3 regions of the Corynebacterium sp. LK2510 genome follow, and region 3 is predicted to be linked to each of the others. Evidence: predicted binding sites of a transcription regulator. Region 3 holds the regulator's gene; each other region holds the start of a gene.
What was found. The regulator LexA, encoded in region 3, represses DNA repair genes until DNA is damaged. The targets are predictions, from matches to a motif close to CGAACANNTGTTCG.
Positions count from the first base shown of each region.

Region 1: VVR41_RS03765 (SAV_6107 family HEPN domain-containing protein) is a predicted target of LexA. The motif match lies at 1,882-1,895, and genes of this name have one in related genera.
Region 2: VVR41_RS01520 (HNH endonuclease signature motif containing protein) is a predicted target of LexA. The motif match lies at 2,426-2,439, and genes of this name have one in related genera.

Region 1 covers NZ_JAYWLR010000004.1:50,487-55,684, reverse strand. The annotation lists gene VVR41_RS03780 (alpha-(1->6)-mannopyranosyltransferase A) at 1-57, opposite strand, end outside; gene VVR41_RS03775 (polyprenyl synthetase family protein) at 62-1,201, opposite strand; gene VVR41_RS03770 (N-acetyltransferase family protein) at 1,215-1,793, opposite strand; gene VVR41_RS03765 (SAV_6107 family HEPN domain-containing protein) at 1,958-2,389, shown strand; gene VVR41_RS03760 (DUF3040 domain-containing protein) at 2,510-2,902, shown strand; gene mraZ (division/cell wall cluster transcriptional repressor MraZ) at 3,474-3,908, shown strand; gene rsmH (16S rRNA (cytosine(1402)-N(4))-methyltransferase RsmH) at 4,111-5,154, shown strand.
Region 2 covers NZ_JAYWLR010000001.1:312,373-317,570, reverse strand. The annotation lists gene VVR41_RS01525 (PLP-dependent aminotransferase family protein) at 1-1,195, shown strand, start outside; gene VVR41_RS01520 (HNH endonuclease signature motif containing protein) at 1,161-2,405, opposite strand; gene arc (proteasome ATPase) at 2,598-4,115, opposite strand; gene VVR41_RS01510 (tRNA (adenine-N1)-methyltransferase) at 4,125-4,958, opposite strand; gene VVR41_RS01505 (M18 family aminopeptidase) at 4,988-5,198, opposite strand, start outside.
Region 3 covers NZ_JAYWLR010000001.1:139,285-144,482, reverse strand. The annotation lists gene hrpA (ATP-dependent RNA helicase HrpA) at 1-525, shown strand, start outside; gene nrdR (transcriptional regulator NrdR) at 539-997, opposite strand; gene VVR41_RS00665 (hypothetical protein) at 1,157-1,528, opposite strand; gene lexA (transcriptional repressor LexA) at 1,745-2,434, shown strand; gene VVR41_RS00655 (DeoR/GlpR family DNA-binding transcription regulator) at 2,565-3,350, shown strand; gene VVR41_RS00650 (uracil-xanthine permease family protein) at 3,363-4,652, opposite strand; gene hflX (GTPase HflX) at 4,730-5,198, opposite strand, start outside.

The DNA of each region.
Region 1 (5,198 bases), on a different contig from region 3:
GTACGAGCCGATGGCGACAAGTATCGCTGCGGCGAGGCCCCACGTCGACGGGGTCATCCGGTTAAGCACGGCGCGATGTTGCCTTCACTGCGAGGTCGCGAAGAGTGTCGGCGACCTCGCCGGTCATCCCGGCGTGGTCAAGATAGCGCAGGCCGGACTCGGTCAGCTCGGCAATTCGCTTCTCGACGCCCTCCACAGCACTCGTTGCCTCAATAATCGCGGACAGCCGCTTGAGCTCCGCGGGCTCCGACACATGGCCCACGCCCTCGCGAAGCTCCTGGGCGGCTGCCGGGTCGGTTGCGTCCAAGTCCTGAAGCGCCAGGGCTAGCAGCACGGTGCGCTTGCCCTCGCGCAGGTCGTCGCCGGCGGGCTTGCCGGTGAGAGCTGAGTCGCCGAAGACACCGAGGAGGTCGTCGCGAAGCTGGAAGGCGATGCCGATGTCGTGGCCGTACCCGCGAAACGCCGCGATCGTGCGCTCGTCGGCACCTGCGATCGCCGCTCCGAGGTGAAGGGGGCGTTCGATGGTGTAGGCCGCAGTCTTGTACCGGTTGACCTTATTAGCCAGCTCGATCGACTCGTCGCCGGCAGCCTCGAGCGAGATGTCGAGGATTTGACCCCCGATGACTTCAGTGCGCATTCCGCGCCAGGCGTCGTGCGCGCGTTCGAGAGCAGCCCCGCTGACGCCAGACTCGCGCCACATGTCCTCCGCCCACACCAGCGCGAGGTCTCCCGCGAGGATGGCCACGTTGCGGCCGAAAGTTTCAGCGGCACCGCGTAGTTCGCGGCGGCGGTGATCAGCCTCCACAGCGCGGTGGACGGTGGGGTTGCCGCGCCGGGTGTCCGCGGCGTCAATGATGTCGTCGTGGATGAGCGCGCAGGCCTGGATGAATTCGAGGGAGCTGACGGCGCGCAACACGGCGCCGGGATCTTCCTCACCCTTGGCTAGACCGCCGGCGCCGATGAAACCTGCCCAGCCGTACAGAGGGCGGATACGCTTGCCTCCGCTGAGAACGAACTTTTGTAAGTGGCCGACGGACATCACCACGGGAGAACCGATGTCTGCAACCATCGCTTCACGGCGCTCAAAGAAACCGCGCAGCTCATCCTCGACGGCGCAGGGGATCGAGCTCAAAGGGAGGGCGGGATCGAACGAGCCGCGGGGTGAGAGCACGGAGTCTCCTTCAGTTGGTGCAGGCAACATATGCAGTCCCACACTACCCGGCAGTCTCTAGGGGCAATCTGCGACCCAATACGGCGAACGGGCGCTTATCGCCGGAGTAGTAGAAGCCGCGGAGGATATCGGCGAAGCCGAGCTTGCGGTAGAGACCGAAGGCGGCGTTGGCTTCGCCGGCAACCTCGGGAGTGGACAACAGCGCCCACCGCGCCGGGCACCCGCGCACCAGCTCTGTCAGCATGGCGCGGCCGATTCCACCACCCTGCGCGGTGGGGGTGACGTGGACTTCCGCGATCTCGAAGTAGCTCGAGAGCATGTCTTCCTGCACGTGGGTCGGCCCTCCCGCCTCGCGCAGGCCCCGGACAAGTTGCCTGTCCCACCATCGTCCGCGCGACCCTAGGAACCCGTAGGCCACGCCGATGATCTCGGCACCGGAGTCGCGTTCGTCGACGGCGATGACGGCGCTGAATCCGGGCCAGGCGATTTCGCGGCGCCAAACGTCAACACGCTGCGCGTGAAGAGTGGGGGAATACCCCATAGCGTCGATGTAGAGGCAGACGAGCGTGGGGGCGAGGTAGGCGAACTCGTGCCCCGTGATCCGGCGGATGCTCACTGTCATGCACCTATCGAACCATGTCACTGTGGGCAACGGGGAGTTGTACACCTAGCGCGTTCGAAAATGTGTGCTATTTTTATGGCGGGGATGTCGAACACAGGTTTTAGTCTGAACTCACGTTCCCAGGATGGGGCGGTGAAGAACTTGGCACAGGAAAGGAGCCGGTTATGAACAGTGTTGTATCAGCCACGACCCACGCGCCGTACGGGGCAGGTGCGGGAACGTCGAAGAGTAGCCGTTTCTTCCGTGCCGCGGACGACCTATTCGCCCACGCCCTCACAGCGTACGAGCGCGGCGCATACGACGTCGCCCTGGAATACGGCTACCGTGCCGCGTTGCGGCTGGCGGGGGCGGTCAATGCGGACTCCGCTGCCATCAAGAAGCGCAAGCGTCTGCCAAGCAGCGCGTGGGACCGACTTCAGCTGACGGGAGCGCGCGGTCAATTCTGGGCCCGAGAGCTGTCGGCCTACTCTGCGCTGCGTGGGCGGGTTGCCTCCGGGATCGAGGTGGCCCCCGATCCCACCGTGGTGCGCGGGCTGCTTACTCGCGTGGAGAGGTTCCGGGAGGAGTCCGTCCCCGGTGTGACGCTGGTGGCCTAGGCGGCGTCGCGCTCCCGCGGCGGCGGGAGTGGTGCTCGGGAACAATTTGAACACGCGCTCCGTTGTAGTGGATAGCTTGGTAGCTTGGAACCCCACGCCCATGTCCCCACGGAATTCGGAGTGTCAACAGTGTCTCTTTCAGAGCAGGAACAACGCGCATTACGCGAGATTGAGCAGTCCCTCCTTGCGGAGGATCCCTCGTTCGCACGTTCTATTCCCCGCTCGTCGGCTCCGTCCGGTGGGGCGGGGCTTGGCAGATTGACCCTGCGCAGTGTCGCGCTCATGGTGCTGGGCCTGACGTTCCTGATTGGGGGAGTTGCGCTGGCTGCATTCAACATGTGGTTCATTGCCCTAAGTGTCGTCGGTTTCGGCGTCATGCTCGCCGGCGGGGTCATGGCGCTGCGGTCTCCGAGTCCGCAGACCTCCTCGCAGTCGAAGCCCCGCCCGGCCGCGGCGTCGCCGAAGACGTCAAAGATGGAGGAGAGTTTTCGGCGCCGCTTCGAGGGGCAGTAGCGGCGAATTCTCTACTTATGCGCGCAACGTTGGTTGCGCGCATTTTTTGTTGCCGCAGGGGGGTAAGTGGGGCGGCGTCGTGCTGTCCCACTTTCTCCCACCTTTCAGCCCCACTTACTCCCACGCCTAGTCCGCCTATTGCGGGGTCGAATCCGTGTCATGCCTGTATGTCCCGGGCCGGGATGGGGGATCTGGCCGGGGGTCCAGCGGTTTTGGCGCTTTCTTCCTCGCGGTACCTCGCTTCTCGCGGGCTGCGTGTGGGGTGCGTGGCTTTCTGAGTGGTGGCGGGGAGCGTGGTGGAAATCCCTGTATCTTTCGTCACATACGCCACTTTGCCCCCGTTGGTGGCCCGCGTGCGGGCGCGCCCCCCACCGTGTAATCCCGCTCTGACGTGGTGTTTTAAGCGGCAAGGCAACTATTTGAGCCTGTGATGTGGCGAATGTGGGGGAAAGTGGGTTAGAGTGGGGCGCAGCGGAGGAACGTGGCGACATCTTGACTACGTGTCGCAACGGTTCGAAGCCGAGAAAACTGAACAGCCGAAGTCGGTGAGTAAAAGGAAGGTGGGCTCCGGATGTTTCTGGGTACCTACACTCCCAAGCTCGACGACAAGGGGCGCCTGACACTGCCCGCCAAGTTCCGCGAGGATCTGGCGGACGGGTTGATGGTGACCAAGGGGCAGGATCATTCCCTCGCGGTGTATCCGCGTGAGGAGTTCGCCGCACGGGCCCGCAAGGCCGCCGCGGTATCCCGCACCAACCCTCAGGCGCGCGCATTCATCCGAAATCTGGCTGCCAGTGCGGATGAGCAGACGCTTGACGGATCTGGTCGCATCACGTTGTCGCCGGCGCACCGCGAGTACGCACACTTGTCGAAGGAGTGCGTGGTCATCGGTTCGGTCGATTTCCTCGAAATCTGGGACGCCGAGTCCTGGAACAAATATCAAGAAGAGACTGAGGCTGCCTTCGCGGCGGCCGACGATGATGGCATTCTCTCCGGTTTGCTTTAGGACTGACTATCCAACGAGCAGGCAGCTGACTACTGACGGAGAGCGTGTACGGACTCTGTCCGGGGCGTGAAGCATTCTGGTGTACTTCCCCGACATCAGAACAGCCGCCTCGGGCAGGGCTCTATGCGCTCCCCCCACCACCCGGGTATCGGGTGGGGAGGCCACGCAGAATCTCTTGGTGACGACGACTTAATAAACAAGCATGCGCGGAGGGGGTGCACGAGTGTCTGATTCCACCGTTGGCACCTCCGGTGACATCAACGCGAACCACGGCCACATCCCGGTCATGCGCGACCGGATGGCCGAACTACTCGCGCCCGCCGTCGAACGCTTCGGTGACAACGCCGTCATCGTTGACGGCACCCTCGGCGCAGGCGGGCACACGGAACATTTTCTCTCCACGTTTCCTGCCGTGCGCGTGATCGGCGTCGACCGCGATCCGAATGCGCTGCGCGAGGCAGGGGAGAGGCTCGCCCCCTTCGGTGAGCGGTTCACACCTGTCCAGGCGCGCTTCGATGAGATCGGGCGTGTCATTGAGAGCTCTGACGGTGCAGCATTTGCCACCGTCCGTGAACACGGGCTCGCCGGCGCCCTGTTCGACCTCGGGGTCTCCTCGATGCAGCTCGACCGCGAGGAGCGCGGTTTCGCCTACCGTGTCGACGCCCCGCTCGACATGCGGATGGATCCTTCCCAGACTCTTACGGCCGCCGACATCCTGAATACCTACAGCCACGGTGATCTGGCCCGGGTGCTTAAGACCTACGGTGATGAGCGTTTCGCCGGCAAGATTGCTTCGGCTGTCCTGCGCGAGCGCGAGGTGGAACCGTTTTCCTCGAGCGCACGCCTCGTGGAGCTGCTGTACGCCACCATCCCGGCCGCGACGCGCCGCACGGGTGGCCACCCCGCGAAGCGGACGTTCCAGGCGCTGCGCGTGGAAGTAAACAAGGAGCTCGAGGCGGTGGAAAACGTCATCCCCGTCGTCGCGGACCTGCTCGGCCCGGGCGGCCGGGCGGTGTTCATGAGCTACCAGTCGCTGGAAGACAAGATCGTCAAGTCGGCCTTCGCCGATCTGACAAGGTCGAAGACCCCCGCCGGTCTGCCCATGGAGCTACCCGGCATGGCCGCGGGTTTCGCCAGCATCACCCACGGCGCCGAGAAGGCGTCCGAGGCGGAGATCGAACTGAATCCTCGGGCGGCACCGGTGCGCGTCCGTGGCGTCGAGAAGCTTGAGGACGTGCCCCGATGACCATGCGACAGGTCCGCAGTACCAACCAGACCCCACACGAGCCC
Region 2 (5,198 bases), 170 kb from region 3:
CGACCAGCTCATCGCCGAGGGGATCCTCGTCGCCGCGCAGGGCGCTCCAACAATCGTGCACCCAGAGCTGCCGGCGGTGAAAGCGACTCCCGTACCGCCGCGGCCCGCCGGCGTTCGTGCGCGGCGGGGACCGGAGCTGTCGTTGAAGCCCACCTCCGGCCACGCCGGCACCATCCGGCAAGCGGCGTGGCGCAAGGCATGGCGTGAGGCGGCCGACGCAGACAGAGAACCCGTGGACAAGGCGGGCCAGCCGGGGCTGCGCTGGGCGGTGGCTGAACACCTCCGCCTTGCCCGCGGCATGACGGTGAACCCAGACAGCGTCTTGGTGACGGGTGGTTCTCGTGAGGGGCTCCTCCTGATCCTAATGTCCCTCGGCCGCGGTCTGCGGGTAGGCGTCGAAGATCCAGGGCACCCAGGGCTGCGCCGCATTATCCCCATGGCCGGACACCAGTGTGTTGATTGTGTGACAGACCGCTCTGGGGTGGTCGTCGAAAAGCTTCCCGGTGACTTGGACGCGGTTCTGGTGACGCCGTCGCACCGCTACCCGCTCGGGGGTGCGATGCCCGCGGCGAGGCGTACCGCCCTCGCGGAGTGGGCGCGCGAGACGGGCACCGTCGTCGTGGAAGACGACTATTTCGCCGAGCTGCGCTACCGCCACTCCCCTCATCCACCACTGGCGGCGATGGCCCCCGGTGCTCCCGTCCTTGCATTGGGAACTTTCTCGACCTTGCTGAGCACACGACTTTCCGCCGGCTACGTCATCGCGGATCCGATAAACGCGCCGCTCATCCGCGCCACGCGCGAGGTACTGGGGATGCCGGTCTCCCCTGTTACCCAGGCCGCGATAGCAGCGCTTCTCAACGGCGGTCACGCGAGGCGAAACTCCCGCACCGTTCACACGCGCCTGGCACGGCGCAAGCAGGTGCTCGGGGACGATCTCATCCCCGCCCTGACCGCCTGTGGTGCCACCGTGTCAGAGGGGCCGGGACCGTTGAGTACCGATCTGGCAGTGTCATTCAACACCTCAGTTGGGCGCGAGTGGTTCGCGGGCGAACTGGACAGCCGTGGCGTCGAGTTCGGCACGATCGACGGCGGCGAGTCAATTCACCTGAGCTTCGGTCATCTCAGTGACGAAGATTTCACGCGCGCGGTCGACGTGCTCACGCGCGTAGGCGCGGAGTCGTCTCCACATTGAACTCTTCCAACGTCAACGCGTTGTCGTCACGCACCGGCAGGCCACGATCCCGGCTGACATAGCGTGAACCGTCTGGGAAGAGGAAGTGGATGTCGCCGGCTTCCTCGAGAATCGTGATGAAGCCGTCGCTGACCAAGCTATGGCACGCGGAACACAGCGGCAGCAAGTTGTCGAGGTCAGTGGTACCGCCGTCCGCCCAGTCCCGGATGTGGTGCATCTCCATAAAACGCGAGTGGTCGCATCCAGGAATCGCGCACTCTCCACGCCACATGAGCATCAGCGCGTTGATCTGAGCGTCGTTGGCCAACCGGAAGCGGCGGCCGGTGTTGATGACAAGCCCAGTTTCGTCGACTCTGTTGACCCTGTATTCGGCATTGCTGAGGAAGTTCTTGATCGCCTCGGACGGTGCACCGGGGTTGTTGGGAAGGTAGGCCCGGCCATCGGTGGTCATGACCACGTTGACATGGGCACCGGGTGCTCGCAGTGGGTTGGACGGCCGGGTCAGAGCGATATTGACCAGCCCCATGAATGAACTCAGTAGTGCCTCACGCAGGGGCAGTCCGAACCTGGAAACGCTGCTCGCCGCGTGGCAGTCCAGTTCACGGTCCACGGCCGCTGGATCGACTAACCCGTCTTCTCCAGACAGGTTGTCAAGGTCGATGTCGCGCCAGGCCAGCTCCCCGACCCTCATTGCGGCCATGAGCTTTGCCCCTTCCTCCGCGTTGAAGTCGGCCCACAGCCCGATGCGGCCGTCATTGCGAGCCTTCATCCGGACGTAGGACTGGCGCTTCCTCGGCCCGGGGTTGTCGCGGAACTGCAGGAGAGCCAGTTCAAGCTCGTGGTAGCGCATCTCTTCGGCGAGAGCGACGATATCGGCCTCGTTGTGCTCGGTGAGGTACGGCAGCATGAGGCGCACCTTTGAGTAGTTGATCCTCCCCTCCAAGAAGGCGTCGGCCATCACCGAGAACTCGAGCATTGCCCGGCCGGCCTTGACGTACTCGTGCGCGGTGGAGTGCGAGACCGACAAGTTGCGGATGAGCCAGCCCGCGGTGGAGCGTGCGCCGAGCTGGGAGGCGATCCGGAGTGCGTCGACAAGCGCGATGGCGTAGAGAATCTTTGCTTTGTTGCGGGTGATGAGGCCGAATCCGGACTCGATGAGGCTGACGAGGTGCTGCGGTGAAGTGTTGGTCAATTCGGTGGCGATGGACATTGATCCCCCTGATCACGTCTCGAATGGGCGTTCTATCGCGAACGTTAGCAAAGGGGTCAGACACGGCCTTAAAATGCAGTCTGACGTGCGAATTCGAAGAACGCACGAAAACGGAAAAGAGTCCGCAATGCGGACTCTTCACACAGATTCTCAGCAGCTATCCAAGCTCGGTCATACAGTCCGCATTGCGGACTATCCGACCACCTCGACCGCCATGACGCGCCGACCGTGGTGGCCCGTAATCCGGGCCCATTCATCGGGGTTCGCCGTGTTCGGCATGTCCTCGCTCTCATCCTGCTCGGCACGCACCGCCGCGCGCAGATGGTCCGGGCTCACACCGAGTACCGACGCCCCCGAGAGGTGATCCTTGATCGCCAGCTTCTTCGCCCTGTCCACGATGTTGGCAATCATCGCGCCGGAGACGAAGTCGGAGTAGTTCAGCGTCTCCTCGGTGCCGTCGGCAAACGTGAGGCGAATGAACGCGCGGGGCTCGAACAGTGCTGCCGTGGCGGCGTCGATAAGCGAATCCGTGTCCTCTGCGTGCGGGACGGAGTCAGTCAAGTGGCGGGCGAAAATGTCGCGCGCCTCCTCGCGCGTCGGACGCGACACGCGGATCTTGATGTCGAGGCGCCCCGGGCGCAAGATGGCCGGGTCGATGAGCTCCTCGCGGTTGGTCGCACCGATCACGATGACGTTGGCGATGTCCTCGACACCGTCGATCTCGGTGAGCAGCTGCGGAACGACGGTCGTCTCCATATCCGAGGACACACCCGAACCGCGGGTGCGGAAAATAGACTCCATCTCGTCGAAGAAGACGATCACGGGATGTCCGTCGGCCGCGAGCTCGCGGGCCCGCTCGAAGATCAGGCGGATGCGCCGCTCTGTCTCGCCGACAAACTTGTTCAGCAGCTCAGGGCCCTTGACGTTGATGAAGTGCGCGGTGCCACCGTCGCCGATGCGCGAGGACAGCGAGTTCGCCACAGCCTTGGCAATGAGCGTCTTACCGCAGCCGGGAGGGCCATAGAGCAAAACACCCTTCGGCGGGGTCAGGTTGTACTCCTTGTACAGCTCGGGGTGGGCGAACGGCAGCTCAACCGAATCCTGAATCGTCTCGATCTGGTTGTTCAGGCCACCGATGTCCGCGTAGGTGACATCGGGGATCTCCTCCAGCGAAAGCTGCGTGACCTCCGTCTTCGCCACCTTCTCGAAGGCGAAACCGATACGCGTGTCGCACAAGACGGTGTCACCCGCGCGAACAGTGTCGCGCAGCGGCTCCGCAAGCTTAACGACGAACTCCGCACCCTGCGGATCCATCAAGATGACGCGGTCCGGGCCAATTCGCTCGACCACCGTCGCGAGCACTCCGATGTCCTCGAAGCCGCACACCTCGACGATGATCGTGCCCTGGCCGAGGCGCACGAGCGCGCCGGGGATCAGCGCCTCCGGCGACACCCGCGGAGATACCTTGACCCGCATCCGGCGGCCCGAGGTGAAAACCTCCGCGTCGATGTCGTTGCCGGAAGAGCTGAGGTAGACGCCATAGGTCGAAGCCGGCTCCTCCAGCTCCTCGATCTGGGCGTAGAGGTCGGTGAGCTTGTCGCGACTCGCCTTGAGCAGCTCTGCAAGCCTGCTGTTGCGTGAGGTCAAGTCCTGGTTCTCACGCCTGAGAGCTAGGGAATCTGCTGCGAATGCGTCGTCGACAATAGCCATGCCTCAAGTCTAGCGCCGCGCTTTGCGCTGCGGGCGCGGCGGGGTGACCCCGTCTGCGAGCCTGCGGGTCCACACGAGGAACGCAGTGTGCGCGTTCATGCGGTGCTCCGGGCGGGTCGCCAACCCGTCGACTTTCCACTCGCGAAGCAGCGTCTCCCAAGCGCGCGGCTCGGTGAAGCACTTCGCCTCGCGGATTCCCTCCATGATGTTCATCAGCTGCGGGACGGTCGCCACGTACGTCATGAAGACGCCGCCAGGGATGAGCAGGTTCTTTACCGTGTCGATGAAATGCCACGGCTCGACCATGTCGAGGATGAGGCGGTCGACCGGACCGCCCAGGTCTTCCTGCGTCACCGCGCCGAAGTCTCCGAGGCGCGGGCTCCACCACTCCGGTTCCCCACCGAAGTACTCGCGTACGTTGTTGCGGGCGTACTCAAGGTGGTCGTCGCGGATTTCGTAGGAGTAGACGTGACCCTCAGGGCCGACGGCACGAAGCAGGGACATCGACAGCGCGCCCGATCCGGCACCGGCCTCCAGTACGCGAGCACCCATGAAGATGTCGCCCTCAACGAGAATCTGGGCGGCGTCTTTCGGATAGATCACCGCCGCGCCGCGGGGCATGGACAGGACGTGATCGACCAAGAGGTGGCGGAAGCACAAGTAATCGGCACCGAGCGTGGATTTGACCACAGAACCCTCATCCGCGCCTATGATCTCGTCGTGCTCGACGATGCCCTTGTGGGAGTGGAACTGCCCGCCGGCGGTGAGCTCGATGGTGAAGTGGCGGCGCTTGGCGTCGGTGAGCTGCACCTTGTCGCCTGCCTGGAACGGGCCTGAGTACATGGATCCTCCTGGTTGTTGTGCCGGTCGCGTTAACGGTAGTCGGCGCGGTAGAAGGACTCCAAGGCGCGGGTGAACCAGGCCATGTCCTCGACGCCGCAGAGCTCTCGCGCGGAGTGCATCGACAGCAACGGCACCCCCACATCGACGGTGCGGATACCGAGGCGCGTGGCGGAGATCGGCCCGATGGTCGAACCGCACGGCACATCGTTGTTGCCCACGAACGGCTGCACGGGGACGTCA
Region 3 (5,198 bases):
TTTGCTCACGGTGGGCCCGTGCGCAGCCCCGAGCAGTTCGAAGCGTTGGTGTCCAAGGTGAAGCCCGAGACACCAGGTGCTGTGCGACGAATGGTGGTCGGAATTGCTCCAGGACTTGTCGAATACGCAAACATTGCCGCGGAGTTAAGCAAATGGGAGGGCCCAGCAATCGACGATATGCGTTCGCAGTTGGCGTTCTACCTACCTCGCCATGCTCTGACTATCCATGGTTTGGAGCGCCTCCAGCACTTACCGCGCTATATCGCCGCGATGAAACTGCGCCTCGAGGACATGGCGCTGGATCCAGATCGTGACGCAGAGCGCCAGGCGGTTGTGGATTCGGTGAAGAATCAGCTCGCCACTAAGGTCTCCCGGCTGCCAGCTGGCCGAGAAAAGACCCCCGCCTTCAAGGAAATAGCCTGGCGCATCGAAGAACTGCGCGTCAGCCTGTTCGCTCAACGACTCGGAACCGCGAAACCGGTGAGCCAACGTCGCATCGAGAAGATGATCGACAAACTTGCGTAGTCCTGGCCGCGGCCTAGAAGCGTTCCCGGTCGCGGCGACGCATGAGTCGAATCTCGGATTCAAAATCATCCGCAGACTCGAAAGATTTGTATACGGAGGCGAATCGCAAATACGCCACCTCATCTAACGCGCGCAACGGTTCCAGAACGGCCAGTCCAACGTCGTTGGCGTTGACCTGGGAGCTTCCGTGGCTTCGGACGGTCTCTTCGACTTGCTGAGCCAGACGCTTGAGGGCGTCATCGGAAACGTCGCGGCCTTGGCACGCGCGGCGCACGCCGACGATAAGTTTGTCGCGGTCGAATGGCTCACTGACACCGTTTCGTTTCATCACCATCAGGATCGCCTTCTCGACCGTGGTGAAGCGTCCCCCGCACTCAGTGCACTCGCGGCGGCGCCGAATAGCCGAGCCCGCGTCAATTGCCCGGGAGTCCATCACCCGGGAGTGCTGATTCTGGCAGAACGGGCAGTACATTCTCGCCTTTCTCCTTCCGCGGAGGATTCGACCTCCGTGAGGTCGGCTCCGCACATGGCGCATCTAAGCAGCGCAGTCAACACGAATGGCAACTGCAGTAGGGCCATCATAATCTGGAAGGCAACCCGATCAACGAGTGAGGCCACGCTAGCTGTACAGCTAGCGCAGCTCAGCGTGAATGACCTCGCGGGTGGTGTCAACCGGAGCGTAGGCATTTTCCCCATCAGCGAAGATGCCGCCAATCGAAGAACCCACGAGCAGCGCGAAGCCGGCGAGGGTTCCGAGGAGAACTCCCGCACGAACGTCTTGACGTACGCCTTCCCGTTCGAACCCAGAATTCTCGGCGGAAACTCGTTCGAATCGTGAGCGTTCAGACGTTCGAACATGTGCGTGCAGAGTCCGGACCGAGGATCCCTCTGTCATTCGAACACCACTCGATGGAATGTCCCAGATTTCCGCCGGGCGAGCAGAACGTAAGGCAGTAGGAGCTTTGAAGGACCCAGCTACGGTGGGACGAATTGCAATGGTCATGGTCTCTCCTTTGTTCGATGGGTGCAGTGTAGGACGGTGACCCAACACTGCAATCCAACGTTCGCGCAGTTGTTCGAGTCTCGCTGCTGTGTTCGATTTATAGCACATGACCCAAAAGGTGTCTACACAAAACGCAGACGACTCGAACATGTTTGCCCTATCTGTTACTTTGGATGAGGAACGCACGGTGTCGGAGAGAGAAGAGGGAAAACTACAATGGCCCGCAAGAGAAATGACGCAAACGAACTCGACCTCAGCGTCCTGTCCGATCGGCAGCGGCGAATCCTAGAAGTGATCCGGGATGCGGTCGTTCTTCGCGGTTATCCGCCGAGCATCCGAGAAATTGGAGATGCCGCGGGACTTCAGTCGACATCCTCGGTCGCCTACCAGCTCAAGGAGCTTGAAAAGAAGGGCTTCCTCCGCCGAGACCCCCACAAGCCCCGCGCAGTCGATCTGCGCCACCTGCCGGAAGCAACGAAAGCTCCCTCGCGGGCCAAAGCCAAAGCTGTCGACACTCCGGAGGATGCCTCCGCCGCACGCTTTATCCCTGTTGTCGGACAAATCGCGGCGGGCTCCCCCATTTTGGCGGAGCAGAACGTCGAGAGCTACCTCCCGCTGCCGGGAGACCTTCTCGGCGACGGAGAGCTTTTCATGTTGCAGGTTGTCGGCGAGTCCATGCGAGACGCCGGCATCCTCGACGGCGACTGGGTAGTGGTGCGTTCCCAGCCTGTGGCTGAGGAGGGCGAGTTTGTCGCCGCGCTTCTCGACGGCGAAGCGACTGTCAAAGAGTTCCACCGCGACTCCACAGGAGTGTGGCTTTTGCCCCACAACGATGCTTTCTCTCCCATTAAGGGCGACGAGTCGCAGATCATGGGCCGCGTGATCTCTGTCTTCCGCACGCTGTAACAGTTCCACTCCCCCGCCAGGGGGAGCCCCATCCCCGGACTCGCTCTGGTAGGGCAGGATTTGAGAGAATAGTTCTCAACAATGCCATCGAATGCCCACCATCCGGTGGCGGAGGAACGCGGAGGTAGGAATGTACGCGGATGAACGGCGTCGCCAGATTGCATCGCTGACTGCGGTTGCGGGGCGCGTCAGCGTCACTGAATTGGCTGAGCGATACGACGTCACAGCGGAGACCATTCGCCGGGACTTGGCGGTACTCAGCGCGGAAGGTGTCATCCACCGTGTGCACGGTGGTGCCGTAGCCAGCCAGGCTTACCTGAGCGCTGAGGTGCCTCTCGACGCACGCTACCGCTCGGCCTCCGGCGCGAAGACCGCCATCGCCCGGGCAGCCCTCGATTTCATTCCGGATCACCCCGAGGGCGGTATCTTTCTGGATTCCGGCACAACGATCAGCATGCTCGCTTCCCAGCTCGTGGACCACCCCGGCGCCGACGATCTGCCGATCGTCACCAATTCCCTCCCGATCGCTCTGGAATTATCCAGCGAAGGTCTAACGAACGTGCAGTTGCTCGGCGGGAAGGTACGAGCCCTGTCGCAAGCGGTCGTCGGAGACACTGCCCTTCGTAGTTTGGCCCTGATGACGGCCGATGTAGCGTTTATCGGCACCAATGCGCTCACCGTCGATCATGGGCTGTCTACCGCCCACGCCCAGGAGGCGGCCGTTAAAGCGGCGATGGTGACAAACGCAAGTAAGGTCGTCGTACTCTGCGACTCGTCCAAGCTAGGTAACGACTACGTGGTCAACTTCGCCACCTTGGATGACATCGACGTTCTCGTCACCGACGCTGGGGCTCCACCCTCAATTGTGGAGCGATTCGAGGACCACGGCATCGAGGTCGTGCTCGCTGCGCCCTGATCCGCGCTACGGCTACCTGCCGAAGCCGTCGTAGGAGCCTTCCCCAAACGTGGTGTATGCGGCCCTCATGAGGGGATACACCACGATCACACCGACTGAGCCTAGGGCGATTCCCTCGAGTTGGACGGAGCCGATGGTCAGCGACAAGTTACCGATCCCCACGATGAGCGCGACCGCCGCCGCCGCCAGGTTGGCAGGATGTGTGAAGTCCACACGGTTGTCCTGCCAGATCCGCACTCCCAGCATGCCGATGAGGCCGTAGAGCACCAGGCAAGCACCACCCAGGACGCCGACGGGGATCGTGAAAATGACGGCGCCGAACTTCGGCACGAACGCGAGGGCGATGGCGAACAGTGCGGCCACCCAGTAGGCAGCCGTGGAATAGACCTTCGTCGCGGCCATTACACCGATGTTCTCCGCGTACGTCGTCGTACCGGAACCACCGAAGCTTCCCGCGAGCGTCGTAGCGACACCGTCACCAATGAGCGCGCGACCCTGGTATCCGTCCAGGTTTTCCTTGGTCATCTCCCCCACTGCCTTCACGTGGCCCACGTTTTCGGCGATCAGGACCACCAACACCGGCAGGGTGACAAGAATTGCTGAGAGGTGGAACTGCGGAGTGTGGATCGGTGGCAATCCGAGCCACGGGGCGTCGGCAATTGTCTCCAGTGCGTCCTGTGACAAGCCACCGGTCAGGGCTGCTGCGACCCAACCAACAATGACACCGACGAGGATGCTGAGCCGCGCGGCCATCCCTCGGGTTGCCACTGTGAAGAGCAGGATGGTTGCGAGAGTCACTCCAGCAATCGCGGGTTGCGCTTCGAAGTTTTGTACCGCGGTTGGCGCGAGGTTGAAGCCGATCAGCGCGACGATCGCGCCTGTGACCACAGGAGGCATCACCGCATCGATGATTCGTCTGCCCGCGGCCTGCACGAGGAAGCCGACAAGGATCAGGGCAATACCTGTCACAACGACTCCGCCGAGCTGCGCTCCCACTCCATAGGCCTGGGAAGCGGTCAGCGGCGCGATGAAGGCGAATGACGACCCCAAGTAGGAGGGCACCTTGTCCCGGGTCAACACAAGGAAGATGATCGTGCCCAGGCCGGAGAAAAGCAGTGTTGTATTGACAGGAAAACCGGTCAGTGTCGGAACCAGCAGTGTGGCACCGAACATTGCCACAACGTGCTGCATTCCGATACCGATTGTCCTCGGCCAACTGAGGCGCTCATGCGGTGCTACGACCGCACCTGGGGTGACTCGGCGTCCGTCTCCGTGGAGGGTCCATTTAGATGAAGTACTCACGAAGCGCCATTATGCTCCCGTGCGGCGCACACACGTCAAGTGGCTGCCAGGGTGGCTGCGCACCGGGGCGCAGCCACCTAGGCGATGACGAACTCCGCGTATCGATCGGCAAGGACGCGCGGGAGGCGGACGTCGATAAGCGTGCCGTCCTCTTCGTAGCTCTCGGAGCGCACCGTGCCCTCCTCGTGGATGCGGCTGACCACATCGCCACGCGTAAAGGGCACGAGCATCTGCACGTGGGCGTCAAGGGTATTGAGGAACATCTCGATGCGGCCCTCGAGCTCCGGGATGCCCTCACCCGTCAATGCCGAGACGAACACAACCTCGTGGCCCGTTCCGTCAAAGGCGTGGCGCAGCTCGGCGAGGACAACCGGATCAGCCTCATCGATCTTGTTCACCACGATGATCTCCGGCGGGATTGCCTCGCCGGTGTCACGCGTGATGTCAGAGAGCACCTTGTTCACAGCGGTGATCTGCTTCAGCGGGAAAGCGTCCGAGCCGTCGACTACGTGCAGGAGGAGATCAGCGTTGGTGACTTCCTCCAGT